4 regions of the Brevibacillus sp. YAE8 genome follow, and region 1 is predicted to be linked to each of the others. Evidence: riboswitches for the same ligand, from Rfam matches in the RefSeq annotation. Region 1 holds a riboswitch; each other region holds the start of a gene.
The links. A riboswitch is a leader RNA that binds a small molecule or an ion and turns the genes downstream of it on or off. The one in region 1 is predicted to bind cyclic di-GMP.
Positions count from the first base shown of each region.

Region 1 (2,198 bases):
ATGCTTGTCGCCGATACGAAGCAGAAGGCCAGCAAGTAGTACATCAAATGAACAGGATCGGACGTGTAGAAAATCGCTTCGCCGTTCGTCAGGAAATAGTAGGTGACGATCCCCATGGCTGCGATGATGGTCAAGATGTTAATCAGTTTGTCCTGATAAATGCCCATGACCGCGACGAAGAACATGATCGTCATGATGTTGACCAGCCAAGGATCGAGTCCCACGATGACGAACATGAAAATGCCGATGACAGCGAAGTTGAAAAACTTCATGAAGGGAGCCATCTTGTCCCGCCAGGCTGGCCGGTTGGAAAGGTAGGCAAAAGGTGCGAGCACCCCGTACAAAATCCCCAGCACGGTTAAAACGAAGGAGAACGGAACCCCCATGATGAGGTTCACGATCTGGACGATGGTAATGATGCTCGCAAAAACAATGACCACCCAGTTATTTCTTCTTTGTAAGAGTTCCATGTCAGCTAACCTCAACTTTTATTTGTTTGCAAAGCTCTTGATACCAGGCAAATTCGGGCTTGTCCTTGTTCAAATAGGCTTCTTGCAGGTGGAAGACGGTCGGAATGGCATTCGCCCCTTTGTAGAAGACCATCTCTTTCACTTGCGTCGCTCTGACGTTGTATTTACGGTTAATCAACTGAAAAAAAGCCGGATCTGCCAAACCGACTGCATGCGTATATCCGTGTTTTTCTGCATAATCGATCATGAGGGCAACTCCCCATCGTCCCAGCTTTCCGCGGAACTTGGGCAAGACAGCGAAACTGTCCACTTCGACAACTTTCATATCGCTCGTCAAAACATCCTGAAACAAATTTTGCAGATAAGCAGAAGATTTTTCATGTGGTGTAAATTCAAAAGTCCCGCCTGGTTCGTCCTCATCCGACAACAAAAGATAGACGTCGGAACCATCTTTGGCGTATTCCATCTCGAAGCCCATTGAGGTCCAGACACTTTCCTTGATTTGATGGAAAAGAGCCAAAGATTGTGCTGAATCAACCAGTTTGTACATAATACTTCACTCCATTTTTCTCTCTCTTTGTTTTTTCATGTACAAGTCTAGTGTTGATCGATAAAATGGCGCCTCCTTTCTTCCATGTGAGCATAAAAAAGGCCATTCCCCATGCGGAAACAGCCCAAAGTCACCATCATCTTCCTGCTATGCTCATGATGTATGGCAACCCGGCTGTCATGGTCAAAGACTTTAGACCCGTGGTTTTGCGTCGCCACCTTTCGATGACTTTGCCTTTGTCATTCATTTGCGAAAAATGTATAGAAGTGTCGAATTATGCAAAATATAATCCAAGAGAAACAATCTTGTCAAGTTTTGGTAGGGTAAAGTAACCGATTGTTCATAAATAGTCGGCTCCAAATTGGTAGTTTGGACAGAGAAAGATGCGAGGAAAAACAGAGAAAAGATAGGAACATAGTCAGGTTGTGCCGGGACTTTTGCCAATGGCCGACTCAGCTACTTTCGCCTGATGCGTAACAAAAATTTACCATCCGTCCGATAACTAGAAAGAACAGGAGGGATGCGAAAATGAGTCAGGCCAAAACGATTGAGTTTCACTTTTCCGGTGGCGAGCTGGTTAAGATCGAGACAACCGAGCCGGAAGAAATCATCCAAATGGTCGCCAACCAAAAGGATGGGTGGCTGCAATACGATGACATCGTGATTAATGTAAGAAACGTTTCTTACATTAAAGTGCGCGATCTCGCTTAGGCTGCTTGCTTGCCAAAAAGGCCCTCGTTCACGGAGGGTTTTTTTTATTTTCGCTTGTGCCGGGAAAAGCACATTGACAAAGGAACGAACCTGAACCTATAGTGAGTATAAAACTAACTACTAAGAGGTCGGGATGGAAGACATATACAAGGAATTGCAAAAGCTCGGATTTTCCCAGTACGAGTGCAAGGCTTACATCAGTCTGCTCAAGCACTCTCCGATCACCGGATACGAAATCAGCAAACGCTCTGGCGTGCCGCGCTCCATGATTTACGAAGTCGTGGGCAAGCTCGTTGACAAAGGGGCTGTTTACACCGTGCCTTCCGAGCCTGTCACGTATGCGCCGCTGCCAGCAAGAGAGCTGGTCCGCAGGCTGCGCGGGCAGTTCGAAGCGTCCTTCGACTATTTGGAAAAAAACTTGTCGGCCTTAGAGTCCGAGCAAGAGATCGACGTCATTCGGCGAATTA
Region 1 is NZ_BAAIYG010000004.1:300,688-302,885, reverse strand. Features, by position in the region: gene AC27IT_RS09335 (methyl-accepting chemotaxis protein) at 1-470, opposite strand, end outside; gene AC27IT_RS09330 (GNAT family N-acetyltransferase) at 472-1,020, opposite strand; cyclic di-GMP riboswitch class I at 1,182-1,265, opposite strand; gene AC27IT_RS09325 (hypothetical protein) at 1,549-1,731, shown strand; gene AC27IT_RS09320 (TrmB family transcriptional regulator) at 1,865-2,198, shown strand, end outside.

Region 2 (2,198 bases), on a different contig from region 1:
GGATGCAGCAGCGTGATCGGCACGAAGACAGCCTTGAAGCTGGCCGACTACGTCGTAACGGAAGCGGGCTTCGGCGCTGACCTGGGCGCGGAGAAGTTTTTTGACATCAAGTGCAGAAAAGCCGGGCTGACGCCATCGGCAGCAGTCGTGGTCATTACCGTGCGTTCCTTGAAGTACAACGCCGGAATCAAAGTGCCGGATTTGGCCGAAGAAAACCTCGCCGCATTGGAAAAAGGCTTCGCCAACGTGCGTCGCCATCTGGAAAACTTGCAGAAGTTCGGCGTGCCGGCGGTTGTAGCGATCAACCATTTTGCCACCGATACACAAGCGGAGATCGACGCAGTCATGGCGCTGTGCCAGGAGGCAGGTGCCGAGGTGGCGCTGTCCAAGGCGTGGGCAGAAGGCGGAGAAGGCGCAATCGAACTGGCGGAAAAAGTGACGCGCGCGGCAGAGCGCCCTGGGCAATTCCGCTTTTTGTACGAAGAAGACCTCGGCGTGAAGGAAAAGATTGAGACGGTGGTCAAAGAAATTTACCGCGGCTCCGGGGTAGTCTTTTCGCCGCTGGCGACAAAAACGATCCAGAAGGTAGAGGAAATGGGGCTGTCCCATCTGCCTGTGTGCATGGCGAAGACGCCGTACTCCTTTACAGATCGGGCCGATCAGCTTGGCGCCCCTGTCGGTTTTACCATTCAGGTGAGCGAAGTGCGGATTTCGGCAGGAGCAGGCTTCATCGTCGCCTTGACCGGAAGCCTGGTGACGATGCCGGGACTCCCGAAGAAACCTGCGGCCGAATCGCTGTATGTGGATGAGCACGGCCACGTGGAAGGGCTGAGCTAAACGAAGAAGTCAAAAGTGGACGACAGGCTGACACCAACAACAAGGTGTCAGCCTTTTTGCGATTTTTTCGCAATTATTTCGTAGAAAGTAGTTTACTTGTCAAACAATTTGGGTAAAGATTTTGTGTGGAAAAAAATCCAATCCATTATTTTAAAGTTAACCCACATTTTTCCGATGTTGTGCTATAGTATTTTTATACAGATAAAACGACAAAAAATGACAAAGGCAAACCTGTTGAAAGGCAGGGACGCAAAGCCACGGGTCTAAGGCAAGCAGAGCGCATCTTCTGCTGCTACGATAGCCGGGTTGCCATGCCGTACACGTAAGAAGGCTGTCCGGGTGGCAGTCTTTTTTGTTGCCAAAAAAGGATAGGAGGTACAGCGTGAGATGGAATCCAGTTTGAAGAAAAAGCTAATCGTCGTCATGTGCCTGCTCTTGATTGTCAGCTTGGGTACGGTCTGCGGTGCCAGCTACTACAGCTCGTCGCAGTTGCTGTCGTCCAGCCTGGACAAAGAAGCGGAACTTACGGCCAGCAATCTTTCCATCAGAATCGACAGCTTTTTCCAAGAAAAAATCGGAATTGTTGAAACGATCGGAGAGATGATTTCCGCCGACAACAATTTCGACCATGACTTGAAGCTGATTCAGGAGGCGCAGAAGAAAAACCCCGAGTTTGAGACGTTTTTCTTTTCCTATGACCTGAGCGGCAAAAAAGTCATCAACTTCAAGGGCGAGGAGACGAACCCGTCTGATCGTCCGCATTTTCAGGAGGCAGGACGAGGCGAGGGGAAAATCATCGTTTCCGAGCCGGTCGTGTCGCAGCGGACAGGCAACTACATCGTGACGATCATCGTTCCGCTGATGAAGGACAATCGCCAATACGGCTATGTCGGTTCGACCATTCCGATCAACGAGATTCAGAAGACGGTTTCCGAGGAGAAGTTCGGACATAGTGGCTATGCCTTTTTGGTGAGCAAAAAAGGAACGTATATTTGGCATCCGAACAGCGAAGTCATTTTGAAGCAGTCGGTGCTCGACAGCAATATTCCTGAGTTGAAAACCGCCTTTGAAGCAACGGCACAAGGCGGCCGCGGAGTCATTCAATACGAAGAGGGACAAGCGGCGCAATTCGCCTCCTACGCTTCGACCAGATTGAACTGGGGAGTGTTCATCACTGCTCCGGCCAAAGACCTGCACGCTCCGGTCAACGAACTGTCGATCAAGCTGCTGGCTATTTCCTTGGTCGTTCTGGCGGTGGGCATCATTTTCGTGTACTGGCTGTCGGTTCGTTTGGTTCGACCGATCCAGCGTCTGAACCAGGCCGTCAATGTCGTCGCCCAGGGCAATCTCACAGAGACGGT
Region 2 is NZ_BAAIYG010000014.1:88,192-90,389, reverse strand. Features, by position in the region: gene AC27IT_RS16785 (formate--tetrahydrofolate ligase) at 1-837, shown strand, start outside; cyclic di-GMP riboswitch class I at 1,052-1,151, shown strand; gene AC27IT_RS16780 (methyl-accepting chemotaxis protein) at 1,225-2,198, shown strand, end outside.
Region 2: another riboswitch for cyclic di-GMP. It lies ahead of AC27IT_RS16780 (methyl-accepting chemotaxis protein); the one in region 1 lies ahead of AC27IT_RS09330 (GNAT family N-acetyltransferase).

Region 3 (2,198 bases), on a different contig from region 1:
GCGCTCGTCGCGCTTTTCCCAGATCGCGCGAATCTGCTCCTGGATTTCTTCGTCGCTTCGCCCGCTGCGCAGCGGCTCGCGCAAGTCATAGCCGGCGGAGGCGAACAGGCAGTTGTACATTTTCCCCTCTGCCGACAGCCGCGCCCGCGTACAGGTAGAGCAAAAGGCTTGTGTCACCGACGAGATCAGCCCAATCTCCTGATCGCTCCCCTCGTAGCGGTAGCGCGAAGCGACCTCGCCGAAGTAGTTCGCCTCGACCGGGACGAGCGGCATTTCTGCGTCGATCATCCGGACGATTTCGCTGGAAGGCACGACCTGATCGAGCTTCCAGCCGTTGCTGTTGCCTACGTCCATGAACTCAATGAAGCGCAGCGTATGGCCTTGCTCGCGGAAATAACGGGCCATCGGCAAAATGTCCTGGTCGTTGACACCGCGCTGGACGACCATGTTGATTTTCACCCCGAGTCCCGCTTCCGCCGCCGCGCGAATCCCGTCGAGCACGGCATCCACCGGATAGCCTCTGCCGTTTAACATGCCAAACCGCTCGTTGTCCAGGCTGTCGAGGCTGACGGTGACGCGATCAAGCCCGGCTTCCTTCAAAGCCTGGGCATGGCGGGCGAGCAGCGAGCCATTGGTCGTCATGGCGATATCGTGAACGTCCTCTATTTTTCGAATCATTCGTATTAATTCAGGCAAATCCCTGCGCACGAGCGGTTCTCCGCCCGTAATCCGGATTTTCCGCACGCCGAGCGCTGTGAATATTTGGGTCAAGCGGGTAATTTCTTCAAACGACAGCAGTTTGTGCTGCGGCAAAAATTCAAACTCCGGCCCGAAAATTTCAGCCGGCATACAGTACCGGCAACGAAAATTGCATTTGTCTGTCACGGAAATGCGCAGATCACGGAGAGGACGCTTTCGTGTGTCACGTACTTGCATCTGCTCTAGCACTGGTGGTCACCCTCCTTTTCCTGGCTGAGCCTGGCATGCCACTCTATCTCCTGTTTGTCTCGTATTGATGTCCAACATGCGATTCCGGCTTTTTATTAGCGTACCATATTCCGCCTGCGAACGGCTCCTGTTCCTGCACTTTTCGCTGTTGCAAAAGCGGTCGCAAGCCGATGAAAATCGGAAAAATGACCCGGTGCACGCCAATGTGCAAACCATTTTTTTTGACTATTCCCTTTTGTATAAACATAGGATAATATGACTATATATTATGCTCTATATATTCCTCTTCAATAAGGAAAGCGAAGATCAGCCGTTTGTATGTGGGCACTTGAATGGCTGGGAGCGAGTAGTGCAACCGACCCTATTTTCGTTGTAGGGTCGGTTTATTTTATCCCAGAACAAAGGCCTTGTCCACTGCTCAGAAACGGCAAGCTGCAGCAATGGCAATCGCCCCCTCTTTCTCAATTTTTGAGTAAATCAATAAAATGTAAAATTCGGAGGTCTGCATGCAATTTTTTGCAAAGAAAGCAAAGCCATGGAATGAGTATGTGAAAGCTTCCCACGCAACTGACATTGCCGAAGTGGGCGAACGCGTGAAAGAGCGCCTGTCTTTTTTGGGCGTGGATCAGGATACATTGGCGCACGTCAAAGAGGCTGCTACCACGATTTACCCCTTTAAAGCAGAGATCGTATCCCGGTTTTACCAGTCGATCACTAACGTTCCCCACCTCCAGAAGATCATCCTCGACAACTCCAGCCTGGAGCGGTTGAAAAAAACTTTGGAGGTCTACCTGGAGCAGTTTCTCACAGCAGAAGTCAACCATGAGTACGTGAAAACGAGAATTGTCATCGGGCAAGTTCACAGCCGCATTCATCTGACAGCCGATCATTTTATTTCTGCACACCATCTGCTGATTCAGATCATGACCACGATTTTGATGGAAAAATGGAGCAATCAGCCGCATCAGATGATGAAAATGGTCACCGCTGTGCAAAAATTGGCAGCATTCGATCAGCAACTGATTGTGGAAGTGTATATGGAAGAGACGTTCAAATCGTTTTTGTTCGGCATCTCCGGCATGCTCAACCATATGACCCAGCTCGACACGACGAAGCAGCTTATCTCGGGAATGGACGAGCAGATCGAGGAAAGCCACAGCGTCACCGCAGCAACGGAAGAAATGAGCGCCTCGATTCAGGAAGTCGCCAACCACGCGGTCAAAGTCGCAGAAGGGACAGACGAAGCGGTG
Region 3 is NZ_BAAIYG010000002.1:336,257-338,454, forward strand. Features, by position in the region: gene moaA (GTP 3',8-cyclase MoaA) at 1-936, opposite strand, end outside; cyclic di-GMP riboswitch class II at 1,235-1,318, shown strand; gene AC27IT_RS04460 (methyl-accepting chemotaxis protein) at 1,455-2,198, shown strand, end outside.
Region 3: another riboswitch for cyclic di-GMP. It lies ahead of AC27IT_RS04460 (methyl-accepting chemotaxis protein); the one in region 1 lies ahead of AC27IT_RS09330 (GNAT family N-acetyltransferase).

Region 4 (2,198 bases), on a different contig from region 1:
TGGGAGTTGGGCGGCACGTTGTACGCCTTGTAGCCGCGATAGTCTACCGTAATCGGCTCCGCCCAGGTGGAGGTATGCTTCTCGAAGTCTTTCAGCGTGAGCAGCCCGCCGTTTTTTTGCAGGTCGGCGACGATTTTTTGCGCGACTACGCCTTTGTAAAATCCGTCGGCGCCTTTTTGGGCAATGATTCGCAACGTTTTGGCAAGGTCCTTTTGCTTGAGAATTTCGCCTGCGGCATACGGCTCTCCGTTCGGCTTCAGGAACGTTTTGCGGAAGCCCTCGAAGCGCTGGAGATTTTTCAGCTCGTTGTCAGTCGGGTCTGTTGCGTACTTGGTCCAGTAAACCTGGTTGGGCGAGACGGGATAGCCGTTTTCGGCGTACCCGATCGCAGGCTCCAGCAGCTTGTGCCAAGGCAGCTTGCTGTTGCCCATGCTTTTGTGCGCGTAGTTGTAGGCTTCCCACCAGCCGGAAACAACGCCGGGAACCGTGTTGGCAGACTCATAGCCGCGGGAAGGAATTTTGTCGTAGCCTTTGCTTTTGTAGTATTCGATGGTTGCCTTTTCGCCAGCTCGTCCGCTGCCGTTCAATGCTTTCAGCTCTTTTGTTTTGGCGTTGTAAATGAGCCAGAAGTTATCCCCGCCAATGGTCGTGTAGTGCGGATAGACGACGGCGAGGGTAGAGGCGGCGGTAATCGCGGCGTCTACTGCGTTTCCGCCGTCTTCCAACGTTTTCAGGGCTGCGGCTGTAGCCAGATAGTGAGGTGTTGTGACCATGGCATTTGGCGACATTGATGTTGGACGATTGGCAGCTTGGACCGGAGCGAATGTTGTCAGGCCGATAGCGGCGGTCAATGCGACGGCAGAAAGTTTTTTCCAAAGTGACATCTCATGAAGCCTCCTTGTATTTTGGTGAAAAGGTTCAACAATCCGACAGCTTTTCGCAGCCTCACCTCCTTGACCGGGACAGACAGAAAATTCCTCATACCTACAAAAATGGACAAAAACAGACAATGAGTGCGCAAAAAAAGACCAATGATATAGGATCATTGGTCTTGTCCTACATCAATATTTCGGTAGCTGGCTGGCATGCCCGCTCGTGCGGAGGTAGCCCCTCTAGCTTTGCGTCGCCGGATTTCCCCGGGTTTGCCGTTTCGATATCAATGAAAAATTAATGCAAATGTTGCAGGTAAAATTTCCTAAACCTGTTTGTCAATAATATAGACGATTTGTCGATTGGGGTAAATAAGGAAATTTCTTTTTATCTAGAAAAAAGGAAGCATCAGGGAAATACGCGTTTTTCACCGACATTCACACACCTCTGTTGGCCGAACTGCTTATGATGATAAAAAGGCACATTTGCCAAGGAGTGAAACAACGACCATGATGCATCCCGATACAGAGCTTCGCTATATCAACGACGAGATCGGGTACGGTGTGTTTGCGACAAAGCTCATTCCCAAAGGCACGATTGTCTGGGTCCAGGATGATCTCGATCAGGTATTAGACCCGGCATTTGTGGAAAAACTGGATCCATTAAGAAAACAGGACGTGCAAAAATATTCGTTCAAAAATCAGTTCGGCAAATACATCTTGTGCTGGGATAAGGCCCGGTTTGTCAACCACAGCTTCCATGCGACCTGTGTGGCGACGATGTACGATCTGGAACTGGCGGCGCGGGACATTTTGCCGGGCGAGGAACTGACCGATGATTACGGAACGCTGAACCTGGATGAACCGTTTGACTGCTTGCCGGAGCCGGGCACGAGCCGTTCAAGGGTGATGCCTGACGACTTGCTGCGCTACTATCGCCAATGGGATGAGATCGCAGCCGCCGCCTTCGAGCGGTTCAATCAGGTTGAACAGCCGCTGCTCCACCTGGTAAGACCTAAGCATTTGCAAACCATTCGCGGCATTACCGAACAGCGGCGGTCGCTCGACTCGATCATTTCGCTGTACTGCCAGCCGCAATCGCGATGGTCAAAAGAGCAGGAGTGGTAGACGCAGCGGGCCGGACAACGGCCCGATTTTGTTGAACTCTGGGAAGAGAATCAGTATTATGGAATGTAAAGGTGAAGTGAAAGGTTGATTTCATTGGAAAACAAGGTAGCGTCATCCAATTTTATCCGCAATATCGTGATTGACGACCTGCAAGCAGGCAAGGTCAAGGAAGTCATTACCCGCTTTCCGCCGGAGCCGAAC
Region 4 is NZ_BAAIYG010000014.1:18,999-21,196, reverse strand. Features, by position in the region: gene ggt (gamma-glutamyltransferase) at 1-884, opposite strand, end outside; cyclic di-GMP riboswitch class I at 1,069-1,157, opposite strand; gene AC27IT_RS16465 (SET domain-containing protein) at 1,380-1,997, shown strand; gene AC27IT_RS16460 (glutamine--tRNA ligase/YqeY domain fusion protein) at 2,082-2,198, shown strand, end outside.
Region 4: another riboswitch for cyclic di-GMP. It lies ahead of ggt (gamma-glutamyltransferase); the one in region 1 lies ahead of AC27IT_RS09330 (GNAT family N-acetyltransferase).